2 regions of the Prochlorococcus sp. MIT 1223 genome follow, and region 1 is predicted to be linked to the other one. Evidence: predicted binding sites of a transcription regulator. Region 1 holds the regulator's gene; the other holds the start of a gene.
What was found. The regulator NtcA, encoded in region 1, controls nitrogen genes in cyanobacteria. The targets are predictions, from matches to a motif close to GTANCNNNNGNTAC.
Positions count from the first base shown of each region.

Region 2: glnA (type I glutamate--ammonia ligase) is a predicted target of NtcA. The motif match lies at 3,204-3,217, and genes of this name have one in related genera.

Region 1 covers NZ_CP139303.1:917,800-923,993, reverse strand. Annotated here, with positions in the region: gene SOI85_RS05000 (thioredoxin domain-containing protein) at 1-518, shown strand, start outside; gene thyX (FAD-dependent thymidylate synthase) at 522-1,154, opposite strand; gene dcd (dCTP deaminase) at 1,157-1,750, opposite strand; gene SOI85_RS04985 (cob(I)yrinic acid a,c-diamide adenosyltransferase) at 1,761-2,348, opposite strand; gene ntcA (global nitrogen regulator NtcA) at 2,626-3,366, shown strand; gene SOI85_RS04975 (DUF3084 domain-containing protein) at 3,430-4,410, shown strand; gene SOI85_RS04970 (resolvase) at 4,425-4,865, shown strand; gene SOI85_RS04965 (DUF3146 family protein) at 4,846-5,106, opposite strand; gene pth (aminoacyl-tRNA hydrolase) at 5,113-5,727, opposite strand; gene SOI85_RS04955 (TatA/E family twin arginine-targeting protein translocase) at 5,788-6,006, opposite strand; gene psbH (photosystem II reaction center phosphoprotein PsbH) at 6,038-6,194, opposite strand, start outside.
Region 2 covers NZ_CP139303.1:168,306-174,499, reverse strand. Annotated here, with positions in the region: gene SOI85_RS00905 (pyridoxal phosphate-dependent decarboxylase family protein) at 1-1,314, opposite strand, end outside; gene SOI85_RS00900 (nucleoside deaminase) at 1,422-1,913, shown strand; gene SOI85_RS00895 (pyridoxal-phosphate-dependent aminotransferase family protein) at 1,906-3,069, opposite strand; gene glnA (type I glutamate--ammonia ligase) at 3,277-4,698, shown strand; gene SOI85_RS00885 (class I SAM-dependent methyltransferase) at 5,056-6,129, shown strand.

The sequences.
Region 1 (6,194 bases):
TAATCTTAACTATATCGACCCTGTCTTTGATAATAATTTTATTATTTCTTAGAGGGAATTTAAATTCTCAAGCCCCTTTAAATCAGTTAGCAGAAAAATCTATGGAACCTATGCAAGCAATTAATAATGAAAAGCCAACAGTTTTTGAGTTTTATGCAGATTGGTGTGAAGTTTGTAAGAAAATGGCACCCTCTATGTTCAATATAGAAAAGAATTACTCTGATAGGGTTAACTTTGTCTTATTGAATGTGGATAATCCAAGGTGGGGAGAACTTATAGATAAATATGAGGTCAATGGAGTTCCACAGTTAACTTTCCTAGATAAGGATGCTAAAGTTATATATGTATCAAAAGGTTTGCAGTCAGAAGAGCAAATTAATAAATCAATTAATTATTTGTTAAATGAAAGAATACCTAGTAAAAACATTACAAATAACAATCAAAATTCAATTCAATCAAATATAAAATTAGCTATAAAAAACAATCAAGACTCAATAAAACCAAGAAGTCATGGTTGATTATTACCAATTCATAGCTGAAGAAACTGTAGGGAATTGTTTGATGAAAATATTTTTACATTCTTCAGCTATCTTCATATGTTCTTTCTGTGTTCCATGCGCAGTTCTTAATGAAATATAGTGTATCCATGATCGACAGGAACCTGTCATGTATATTCTTGTTGGGGTAGCAAGTGGCAGAACAAATCGTGCACACTCTTTGGCAATTCCTGAATTAAGCATTTCCTCGTAAAGACTTTTATTTAATTCAAATTGCTCTTTGATTTTATTTTCGAATTTTCGGATAACATCTACAGATAAGTCAGAGGTTGAGTTTTGCCTATTTTTTACATCTTGTCGCCTTAATTCTGGTATTGGTATTTCTCCTAACTGCGTACTATCTGAATATCTCTGAGAGAATTCCTGAAATGTGAATGAACGATGTCTGAGAATCTGAGCAGCTATTCCACGATTAGTTTCTATTTGCAAAGTCATATAAGATTGCTCAAAAACACTCCAATGTTCATGGGTAATACAATATTTAATTAACTTCTCAAAATTATCATTACTTTGATTACTTGGATTGCTTACTCTTGCTATATAAGCCATAGTTTTTTCTGCATCTGGCGTTGCTGTTATAAATTCAACTATTTTCATAATTAAACTTTAGCAAGTGTTACTTTTTCAGGTTGATGCTGATATTTTCCTTTGCGGTCACTATAAGTTGTTTGGCATGGGTCTCCTTCAAAAAAAAGTAGTTGGCAAATACCTTCATTTGCATAAACCCTACAATCAGCACCTGAACTATTACTAAATTCAAGTGTTAAATGTCCTTCCCAACTTGCTTCTGCTGGAGTCGTATTGACAATAATTCCTAGGCGAGCATATGTACTTTTACCAAGACAAATGACTGTTATATTTTCCGGAACTTTCATTTTTTCTAGAGCTACACCTAGTCCATATGAATGGGCAGGAAGAATAAAATATTCACCATCTTTATCTTTATGAAGAGTTGTAGTTTCTAAATTGTCTGGATTAAATTTTTTCGGATTCATTACTGTTCCAGGAATATGACGAAAAATTAGAAACTCTTTGGCTGAAAGCCGAAGGTCATATCCATAAGAAGAACATCCAAAACTTAGAACAGGATTTTTATTTTCTTCTGGGTTTAGATGCCGAATTAACTTTTCTTGAAAGGGAATCAGCATTCCTGCATCTGCTTGTTGCTTTATCCAGAGATCGTTTTTGAGCATTATTTGAAGTTCAACGAAGTTCAGTTACTTGGTCGGCCATTGCCAGGACTTCTTCTGGTATTGAAGGTCCTGTCAGAATTAAATCTGTTTCGGCTGGCCGTCCTTTCAGAGTAGAAATTAAATCACTTTTTTCTATATAACCTAATGAAGTTGCCATACCTATTTCATCTAGTACTAATCGATTGATTGCTTTTGAAGATAAACTCTCCTTACATCTCTCCCATACATTTCCTATTGCTTTGCGAATATCGGTTTCCTTTTGGGTTGATGTATTCTCCTTTTTATTGTTCAAGCAGAAAGGTAAATCTGGTCTTATCCACGTTAGTCCGCCACAAAGATTAATTCCTTGATTAGGCCCTTGATTTACTCCTCCTTTTAGAAATTGAGCTATTAGTACATTGCTTCCTAATCCAGCTGCTCTTATGGCCTCGCTTAATACTATTGAGAAACTTCCTCTAAAAGAAGCGGTATGAATTTGTAATTGTCCTTGCGGGACAACTAAATGTAAAGGGAATTTACTAGATACTTGATGTACTGGTTGCAATCCAACAGCCCTGCTATCTGAGTAATCCTTTATGTCCCAAAGGCTTGAAGTCATTTATTCACTGAAAAGTCAGTCATGATTTTCAATCTAGCGTTGTTGCTCTGTATAACAACTTTTTTAACACTATAGGTAGTGCTCTTGAGAAGTGAGTGCAGAAAATTACTATGAATCAAATGAAACCTGTGTCTGAAAGGCGTGGATTACTTTTTCTGCAAATCTTTTTGCTGAATTTGTTTAACTTGATTCCTTTTCACTAAGACTTAAAAAAGTACTCATAGCTACATATGCTTTTGGAGTGTCAAATTAATCTCCATGCATTGGCTTTGTCGCTATGGTTACCCCCCTAAGAGGCTTTAGTCGCTCAAATCAGACGAAATTGAGAAATCACTACTCGGTTAATTCTTCTAATGTAGATGGCTCATTAACTAAAGCCACACTTTTTGAAGTAATTAAATCTCTTGAAGGAGCTTGTACAGAGATTGTTGATAGATCTAAAACAATTTTTTTCCCAGGAGATCCTGCCGAAAGGGTGTACTTAATCAAACGCGGTGCGGTTAGATTATCTAGAGTTTATGAATCAGGTGAGGAAATAACCGTAGCTTTGCTTAGGGAAAATAGTTTATTCGGAGTTTTATCCCTTATTACAGGTCATCGCTCAGACCGTTTTTACCATGCTGTTGCTTTTACAAGAGTGGAGATGATTACAGCTCCAGCTACATCTGTTAGGAAAGCTATTGAAGAAGATACTGCTGTAGGACTACTTTTGTTGCAAGGTTTATCAAGCAGAATCTTGCAAACAGAGACGATGATAGAAACTTTGACTCATAGAGACATGTCTTCACGATTGGTAAGTTTCCTTTTAGTCCTTTGCAGAGATTTTGGAATGCCTGGAGAGAAAGGCATCACCATTGACTTAAGACTTTCTCATCAGGCAATTGCGGAAGCAATTGGCTCGACTCGAGTAACAATTACAAGATTGTTAGGAGATTTACGAAATTCAGGACTTTTACAAATTGATCGTAAGAAAATTACGGTATTTGATCCCATTGCCCTTGCAAAACGTTTCAACTGAAACCCATTAGTGTCAAAATATAGTTCTAGTTTGTCTTTCTGATAAACCAATTTTGATTTTTCCGTGACAGGTTGGCTCCTAATTATTTCTTTGTTAATTCTTGGTGGACTCCTGTCGACTCTAGGGGACTTACTTGGAAGTCGTATTGGTAAGGCAAGACTAAGTCTCTTTAAGTTAAGGCCTAGAAGAACAGCTGTATTTATAACTGTTATTACAGGCAGTTTGATTAGTGCTATCTCACTAAGTCTTATGTTATTGGTTAGTAGGGAACTGAGAGTAGGATTATTTGAATTAAAAGATCTCCAATCTAAATTACAGAATAATAGAGAAGATCTATTAGCCTTACAAAATGAAAGACAAACCTTAGAAGATAGAATTGTTAATGGTGAAAAAGTATTAAAGCAAGTTGAGAATAATTTCATTGCACTTAGAAGAGGTGATGTAGTGATAAGCAGTGGTCAGTCTTTGGCAAGTTCTGTTATTTCTATAAAAGATACAGATCAAATTCAGAAAAAAATAGAGAATCTTCTTCAAATCGCCAATTATTACTCTTATTTAAAAATAAAGCCAGGAGAAAAGCCTGATAAAAGAATATTATTAATTAGGAAAGATCATATAAAAAAATTAGAGCAAATAATAAGAAAAAGAGGAAGTTGGTTGGTTCATATTCGTTCAGCTGACAATGTCTTAAAGGGTGAGGATTATATATATGCTTTCCCTGAGGTTATCCAGAACTCCAAAATTGTTCTTAAGGATGAAATCATAGCAAGTATAAACTTGGATTTGAAAGAGATAAATACTGAAGATGACTTTACTTCAAATCTTAAGATCCTTCTTTCTTCAACCTTGGCGGAGGTAAAGAGAAGGGGGTCTCTTAGTTCTGAAATTAAAATCAATCCAACTCAGATAAACAAAATTTCTAAAAGCATACTTCTAAGAGAAAAGGTAAAACTCAAATTGAATGCTGTATCTGTAAATAATAGTTTTACTGCTGATCCAATATCAATAAAATTGATGGTTAATGATAAATTAAATGAAAATTAGCTTCAACTTCTAAGATGTCGAGATTGATAGCAATAGACCCAGGTAAGCACAAATGTGGATTAGTCTTAGTAAATCAATCTCTGCAAAGTGTTATTGATGCAAAAGTTGCAAGGACAGCATCAACTATCCATTTAATTAATTCCTGGGAAAGTGAAGCTTCAGTTGATTTAATAATTATTGGGAATGGGACAAGTAGTAATTCTTTAAACTTAGAAATTAATTCAGAATTGAATATTCCAACTATTTTCCAAGAAGAAAAAAATACTACCTTAAGGGCGAGAGATAGATACTGGGACATTTGGCCTAAAAATTTTTTTCTTCGTCTATTACCAGATGGTATGGTACTACCATCTGAGAATTTAGATGCTTTAGCAGCATTGATTTTGGCTGAAGACTTTTTGAATGTAAAGTTAACCTGGTCAGTGCAAACTAGTTTTAAAATTTGGCCCGAATAGTAAACATATAACTTCCTCCCGGTTCCAATTTGTAATCGTCTTTCACTAAAAATCGCTCAAGAGAGTCTTTAATTAAAGCCCTTCCTAGAGGAGGCTTGATAATTAGCTCTCCAGTCCCAAATTTCCAAATAAAGCTCCATTCGAAATTACTTGCTGAAACTTTACCTTTTATAGATTTCTTAGAGAAATTTTGACACTCTACACATACATAAGCAGTAGTTAAAGGCTTTTTTTTTGACATATGACTTTATATTATTAATTCGTTTTTATATGAATTAATTTCATTGCTAGCTCTTTCTAAACCCACTTCTTTTATTAAATCTAAACTGGCCAATATTTTTTTAATTACTTCTTCAACCACCAGTAATTCAGTTGAACTAAATGAACCTAAAACATGTTCACATGTTTTTACTTTTCGTTCTATGGGATTTAATGATGGAGCGCCAATACCAATTCTTAATCTACAAAAATCTTCAGTCTTTAAATGCGAGATAGTACTCTTTAAACCTTTATGGCCACCTGAACCACCTTTATTTCTAATCCTTAGTTTCCCTAAGGGTAGATCCATATCATCAACAATTATTATGACTTGATTAATCTCTATATCAAACCAACAAATGGCTGCATTTATTGATCTCCCGCTTTCATTCATATAAGTACTAGGTAGCAATAACCGTTGCTTAGTATCTCCGATTCCTATTTCTGCAATTCTTCCAAAAACTTTTTTAGATTCTTTGAATTCAACTGATTGTTGTGCTGCAAGTCTTTCTAATGCCATGAAACCTATATTATGGCGAGTTTGTTTATATTTTGAGCCTGGGTTACCTAAGCCTACTAATAGTTTGAAGCCAATTTCGCTCATTAAAATATCTTCACTTGCTTTTGCTTGTGATTAATTTTATTTTGCATTAGCAGATTCTGTTTATTGTTTACTTTCTTCTTCTGTTTCATTGTTTAAATCATCTGTTTCATTCATTGCTTTTTGAATCTCACTTTCAAATTCTGATGAGGCTGCTTGTAGGCCTTTAAGAGTTTTTCCTAAAGTTTTTCCAAGCTCAGGCAATCGCTTTGGACCAAAAACGATCAATGCTATAGCAGCAACAACTGCTATCTCAGGCAGGCCAATGCCAAAGACATTCATTAAAGCAACCTCATCTGAAATTTAAATTTAGTTAGTTCACTCCATTCCAATCAACTGTAAATCCTTGCAGAACCAGTGATTGATTGTAAATCTGTAGCATTATTACTAAGAAAACAAGTAGAAGAACACCAATAAGGGCCATAACTGGTGCCGCGCCAAATCCTGGCACAACCTTGCCTTGTCCAGAA
Region 2 (6,194 bases), 750 kb from region 1:
ATGAGGATTACCTAAAACAATTTTCAAATAATACCTCTCTTTATAAAGAGGTCTAGAAACCATAAAGTTATTATCCAAAAGGTCTTTTCTTGTTTTGATAGACCATGAAGAACTAAGTTCCTTATCAAGTTTTTTAGGGGTTAAAGCAATTAAATGTAAAGGGCCACTTGCAATTTCAAAGTTAGATTCATCTATAAGAGTTTGAAGGTATCTTCGTCTATCAATAGCGTTCTGAAGTAAAGATTCAATCCCTTTTTCTCCTAATTGTCGTAAACCCATCCATAACTTGAGGACATCTGCAGGCCTTGTTCCTTGAAGGCCTGCTTCTCCTCCATGGAAATCATCTCCGATACTTGGCTCAATATATGGCATCTCAGTTCCAAACGTAGACATTAAATCAGCTCTATCTGCTACTAGTAATAATGAGGATGTTTTCGCCACTCCTAAAAGTTTCTGGGGATTAATAGAAAGAGAGTTTGCTAAAGATATTCCTTTTACTAATGAAGAAGTGGAGTCAACTAATCCAAAAACTCCGCCAATAGCTCCATCTACATGAAGCCAAAGTCCCTCACTCTTACAAAATCGAGACATCTCTAATAAAGGGTCAATTGCTCCTCGAATAGTGGTACCTGCTGTAGCAACCACGGCAAAACATTTCTGACCTTTCTCTCGAAGTTTATTTAATTCAATCCTCAAAGAGTCAATTGAAATCTGACCATCATTATTAGTTGATACTTTTACAAATGATTCACGAGAAAGTCCCATAACCCCAATAGATTTCAAGAGTGAAATATGAGCATCTGAGCTTGCCAAAATTACAGCTTTAGCATCAGTCTGTAGTCCAGCTTTTTTACGAGCTATAACTAAAGCCATTAAATTACTAATAGTTCCACCGCTCGCAAGCACTCCTCCACTCGAGGATGGAAAGTCAAATTGATCTGCAATCCATTTACAAACGTTGCGCTCCAACTTGCTAAAGCTTGGTGAAAGCTCATGGGCTAATAAATTATTATTTAATCCAGCACAAACAAGATCAGCAACTATCGACGAAGTAAGAGGCGGCGGATCAAGATGAGCAAGAGCTCCTGGGTGAGAAGGGCGATAAGCACCTGCCATAATTATTTTGAGATCTTCTAATAAATCTTGTCTTGAAAATCCCTCATAAAGAGGTGCTACCTCAACATTTTTTTTTGAGACAGGCAAAGGCGAAGACTTGCCCGTTGCCGCAAACCAATTACATAGTTCACTGCAAGTATCATCTAAGAATGATCTCAACTCACTATCAAGTTGATCTGGAGAGGCAAAAGGTTCCAATGAGAATGATGTGTTTATACAAACTTCTGTTGTTAACCTAAAAATTTTATTCCTTAGCCTCCCTTTCTTAAGCTTATTTAATCAGAACCCAACAGCTCTATAAAACTTTGTCAAAACCAATACATATAGATGAAAACAAAATAAAAGAATGGATGACTATTCTTATAAAAAGAGCTGATTATATTGGTGCGCTAGGAGAGATACCTGTAACAGCAGTTGTTTTAGATGAGAAAGGGAGATGTATCGGACATGGAGGTAACAGAAGGGTTAGGGAAGCAGATCCCATGGGACATGCTGAAATTGCAGCAATAAGACAAGCTGCTTGGATAAAAAATGATTGGAGGCTTAACGATTGCACTTTAATTGTTACGCTAGAACCTTGCACTATGTGTTCAGCTGCTCTTATTCAAGCAAGAGTAGGCCAGGTTATATATGGGGCATCAGATACTAAAAGGGGGGGGCTAGGAGGAACTATAGATTTGTCAAAACAACCTAGTTCTCATCACAAAATAATTATTCAAAGAGGTTTTTTAGAGGAAGAAGTAAGTTATCAAATTAAGAATTGGTTCAAACGAAAAAGGGCAAATAATTCTATCTAAATTTTGGCAATTCAGATTCAAACAAAGAAAGAATGCGTTCAACATTTTCCCTTTTTGAGTTGTACCCCATTAGTCCAATGCGCCATACCATACCAGCCAAATCTCCCAATCCACCCCCTATTTCTACACCAAAATTATTCAATAAATGAAGTGAAAAAGCCTTTCCGTCAACTCCAGAAGGGATACAAACAGTTGTCAGAGTTGCTAAACGCAAATCGGGATTGACATGCATTTTCAAGCCAAGACTCTGGAGTCCACTCCAAAGAAGATTTGCATTATCCAAATGACGTTTCCACGAATTCTCTAACCCCTCTTCCGCAATCAATCGAAGAGATTCTCTTATACCAAAATTCATATTTACTGGGGCTGTATGGTGATACACACGATCACTTCCCCAATATTTATTTAAAAGGGATACATCCAAATACCAATTTGGCACCTTTCCACTTCTTTGACTTAACTTTTCTTCACCTCTAGAGTTAATAGTAAAAGGTCCTAAACCAGGAGGACAACTTAATCCTTTTTGACTACAGCTATAAGCTAGATCTACTTTCCATTTATCAAGATATAAAGGAACTCCTCCTAAAGAGGTAACTGTGTCTAAGAGTAAGAGAGCATTATGTTTTCGACAGAGTTCACCAATGCCTTCCATCGGCTGACAAACACCTGTAGAAGTTTCTGCATGAACAATTCCGAAAACAGCAGGCTTATATTTAACTAATGCTCTTTCAATCTCATCCAATGAAAAAGCTTCTCCCCACTGTTTTTCAATAGTTTGAACGTTTGCCCTATATCTTCCTGCCATATCAGCCAATCTATGTCCAAAATATCCTTTGATTGCAACTAAAACAGTATCTCCTGGCTCCACTACATTTGCGATTGTGGCCTCCATAGCCGCACTACCAGTCCCACTCATAGGAAGTGTTAATCGATTATCTGTTTGCCAAACATATCGAAGCAATTCCTGAACTTCTCCCATTAAAGAGATGTAAAAAGGATCCAAATGACCGACTGGATTAAGAGATAAAGCTTCTAAAACAGAAGGGTGAGAATTAGAGGGGCCTGGTCCCAACAAAAGCCTTTCGGGAACAGAAATAGGCCCAAAGAGTTTTTTATGGAGATTATTTACTGATGGCAAAATTGGAGTTGTCGTCAAGATCTAATCTTTCTATCTACATACGAGCCTAAACAGCAAAGGCCTAATTACGGAAAATTTTTATTTGTATTGCAATAGCCTTACAATAAATTTTGGAAATTCTTTACACCAGATCTAAACGCAGACCTAAAAAAGTACCCATTGATACAAAACTAGTCCCTCGTCCTTATTACGGTCTATATAGGAAATAAACTTAGAAAAAACTCCATGGTTAAATCATCTCAGGACGTCTTACGTCAAATCAAGGATGAAGGCATAGAACTTGTTGATCTTAAATTTACAGACTTGCATGGCAAGTGGCAGCATCTAACAATTACTACTGAGATGCTTGAGGATGAGTCTTTTACTGAAGGGCTAGCTTTTGACGGCTCATCAATTCGTGGTTGGAAAGCAATTAATGAATCTGATATGGCAATGGTCCCAGATCCAAATACCTCTTGGATTGATCCATTTTATAAACACAAGACACTTAGCTTAATTTGTTCAATACAAGAACCAAGAAGTGGGGAACCCTATGCAAGATGTCCCAGAGCTCTAGCTCAAAAGGCCCTAGATTATTTGTCTAGTACAAGCCTTGCTTACAAGGCTTACTTCGGTCCAGAGCCAGAATTCTTCTTATTTGACGACGTTCGATATAACTCTAGTGAAGGAGAATCTTCTTATAGTGTAGATACTATTGAAGCGCCTTGGAACACTGGAAGGAAAGAAGAAGGTGGAAACCTTGCTTATAAAATTCAATATAAAGAAGGATATTTTCCTGTAGCGCCTAATGATACTGCTCAAGATATTCGCTCAGAGATGCTTCTTTTGATGGGTGAATTAGGTGTTCCAATAGAGAAACATCACCACGAAGTTGCTGGAGCAAGTCAGCATGAATTAGGGATGAAATTTGCGCCTTTAATTAATGCGGCAGACAACGTAATGATATACAAATATGTTGTGAGAAATATCGCTAAAAAATATGGTAAAACAGCAACTTTTATGCCAAAGCCTGTCTTCAATGACAACGGAACTGGAATGCATGTTCATCAAAGTTTGTGGAATGGTGACCAACCCTTATTCTTTGGAGAAGGGACTTATGCCAACCTTTCTCAAACTGCAAAATGGTATATAGGTGGGATTCTGAAGCACGCTCCATCATTCTTAGCCTTTACAAATCCAACAACTAATAGTTACAAACGTTTAGTTCCTGGATTTGAAGCTCCTGTTAATTTGGTTTACTCACAAGGCAATAGATCTGCCGCTGTTCGCATTCCTCTAACTGGCCCTAGTCCAAAAGCGAAAAGATTAGAATTCAGATCAGGAGATGCTTTAGCAAATCCTTATTTAGCTTTTTCAGCAATGATGATGGCAGGGATAGATGGTATTAAAAACCAAATTGATCCAGGCGAAGGAGTTGATGTAGATCTGTTTGAACTACCCTCTGATGAACTTGAAAGCATAAGAACGGTACCTTCATCTTTGAATGATGCGCTTGATGCCTTAAAAGCTGACAATGATTATTTAAAAGAGGGGGGTGTTTTTACAGACGACTTTATAGAAAACTGGATTTCTCTTAAATTCGAAGAAGTCCAGCAATTGAGACAAAGGCCTCACCCACATGAATTCTTCATGTATTACGACGCATAATTTTCGAACTTTTCGGATTTAAATTTCATATAGAACACTGCAACTTAAAAGTTTTAAGTTGCAGTGTTCTATATAAAGAATTATTCATTCATATAAAATATCTACTTATAGTAAACAAGGTATTAGTTAATTTTAACCAAATAAAGCATCAAAGAAAGCATCAAAGAAAGATAAAAGGTTATCTCTCAAATACAAAAGTTCTTTTACTCTAAATTAAATTTCTTGAAGAGAAATATTGAAAAAACTAAGATTCAAATCTAAAAATCCACCAAAAAGCTTGGAAATTGTTAGTAAATTGACTAATTTGTCTCAAAAAACTCATATTTCTGTTGAAATAGTGTCAACTAAAACCTTTTTATGGTTAGCCCAAGTCTTGCGAAAATTGCTTACCACACACTTCAACAAGGAAAAAGCATTGCCGGCTTAGCTCATAAGAGTGTAAGCACAAAGCTAATGGAAAGGTATTTGCAAGATAAAAATTCATCAGATTTTCCACTAAGTCCAGATGTCTTTAATAAATTGCGTAAGTCCATGAATACACTTCAAGAAATAGATTGGCTAGAAGCGGAAAATGGTATTTACCCTAAAGCACAACTTTTCGAAGCACCCTGGATTGAATGGGCAAAAAAATACCCACTTGTCTGGCTAGACATGCCATTGACCTGGAATAGACGCAAAGAAAGTAAAACTAGAGATATTCCTAAAAATATAAATCGCAAACAATATCCTGACTATTATTTACAAAATTTTCATCATCAAACTGATGGTTACTTAAGCAAACATTCTGCAGAACTATATGACATACAAGTGGAAATTTTATTTAATGGAACAGCTGATTCAATGCGCAGAAGAGTTCTAAGTCCACTTATAAACGGACTTAAATTCTTTAATAACAGAAATAAAGATGAATTAAAAGTACTTGATGTTGCTACTGGGACAGGTAGAACACTACAACAGATCAGGAGTGCTTTACCAGAAGTAGAACTATTTGGCTTAGATCTTTCTAGTTCTTATCTAAAACAAGCAAGTAAATACCTTAGCAGGAGGGAAGGAGAGATTGTACAACTTGCGAAAGGTAATGCGGAAGAAATGAACTATAAAAGCAATGAAATGAATGGAATTACCTGCGTTTTTCTATTACATGAGCTACCCCCAAAAGCTAGGCAAAATGTAATAAACGAATGCTTTCGATTAATTGAACCTGGTGGTGTATTTGTTCTAGCCGATTCCATTCAATTATCCGACTCGCCGGAGTTTAAAGTTGTAATGGATAATTTTCACAAAGTATTTCACGAACCATATTATAAGGATTATATTAATGATGATATAAATAAAAGGCTCAAAAATGCTGGATTTATAAATATAAGTGCTCAATCTCATTTCATGACTAGAGTTTGGACCGCATACAAGCCTACTCCAGAAAAATATTAAAAAAGTACACTTAATCCTTTAATCTAAAAAACAGCAGATAAGCTTATAATTTTTAATTAATCCTT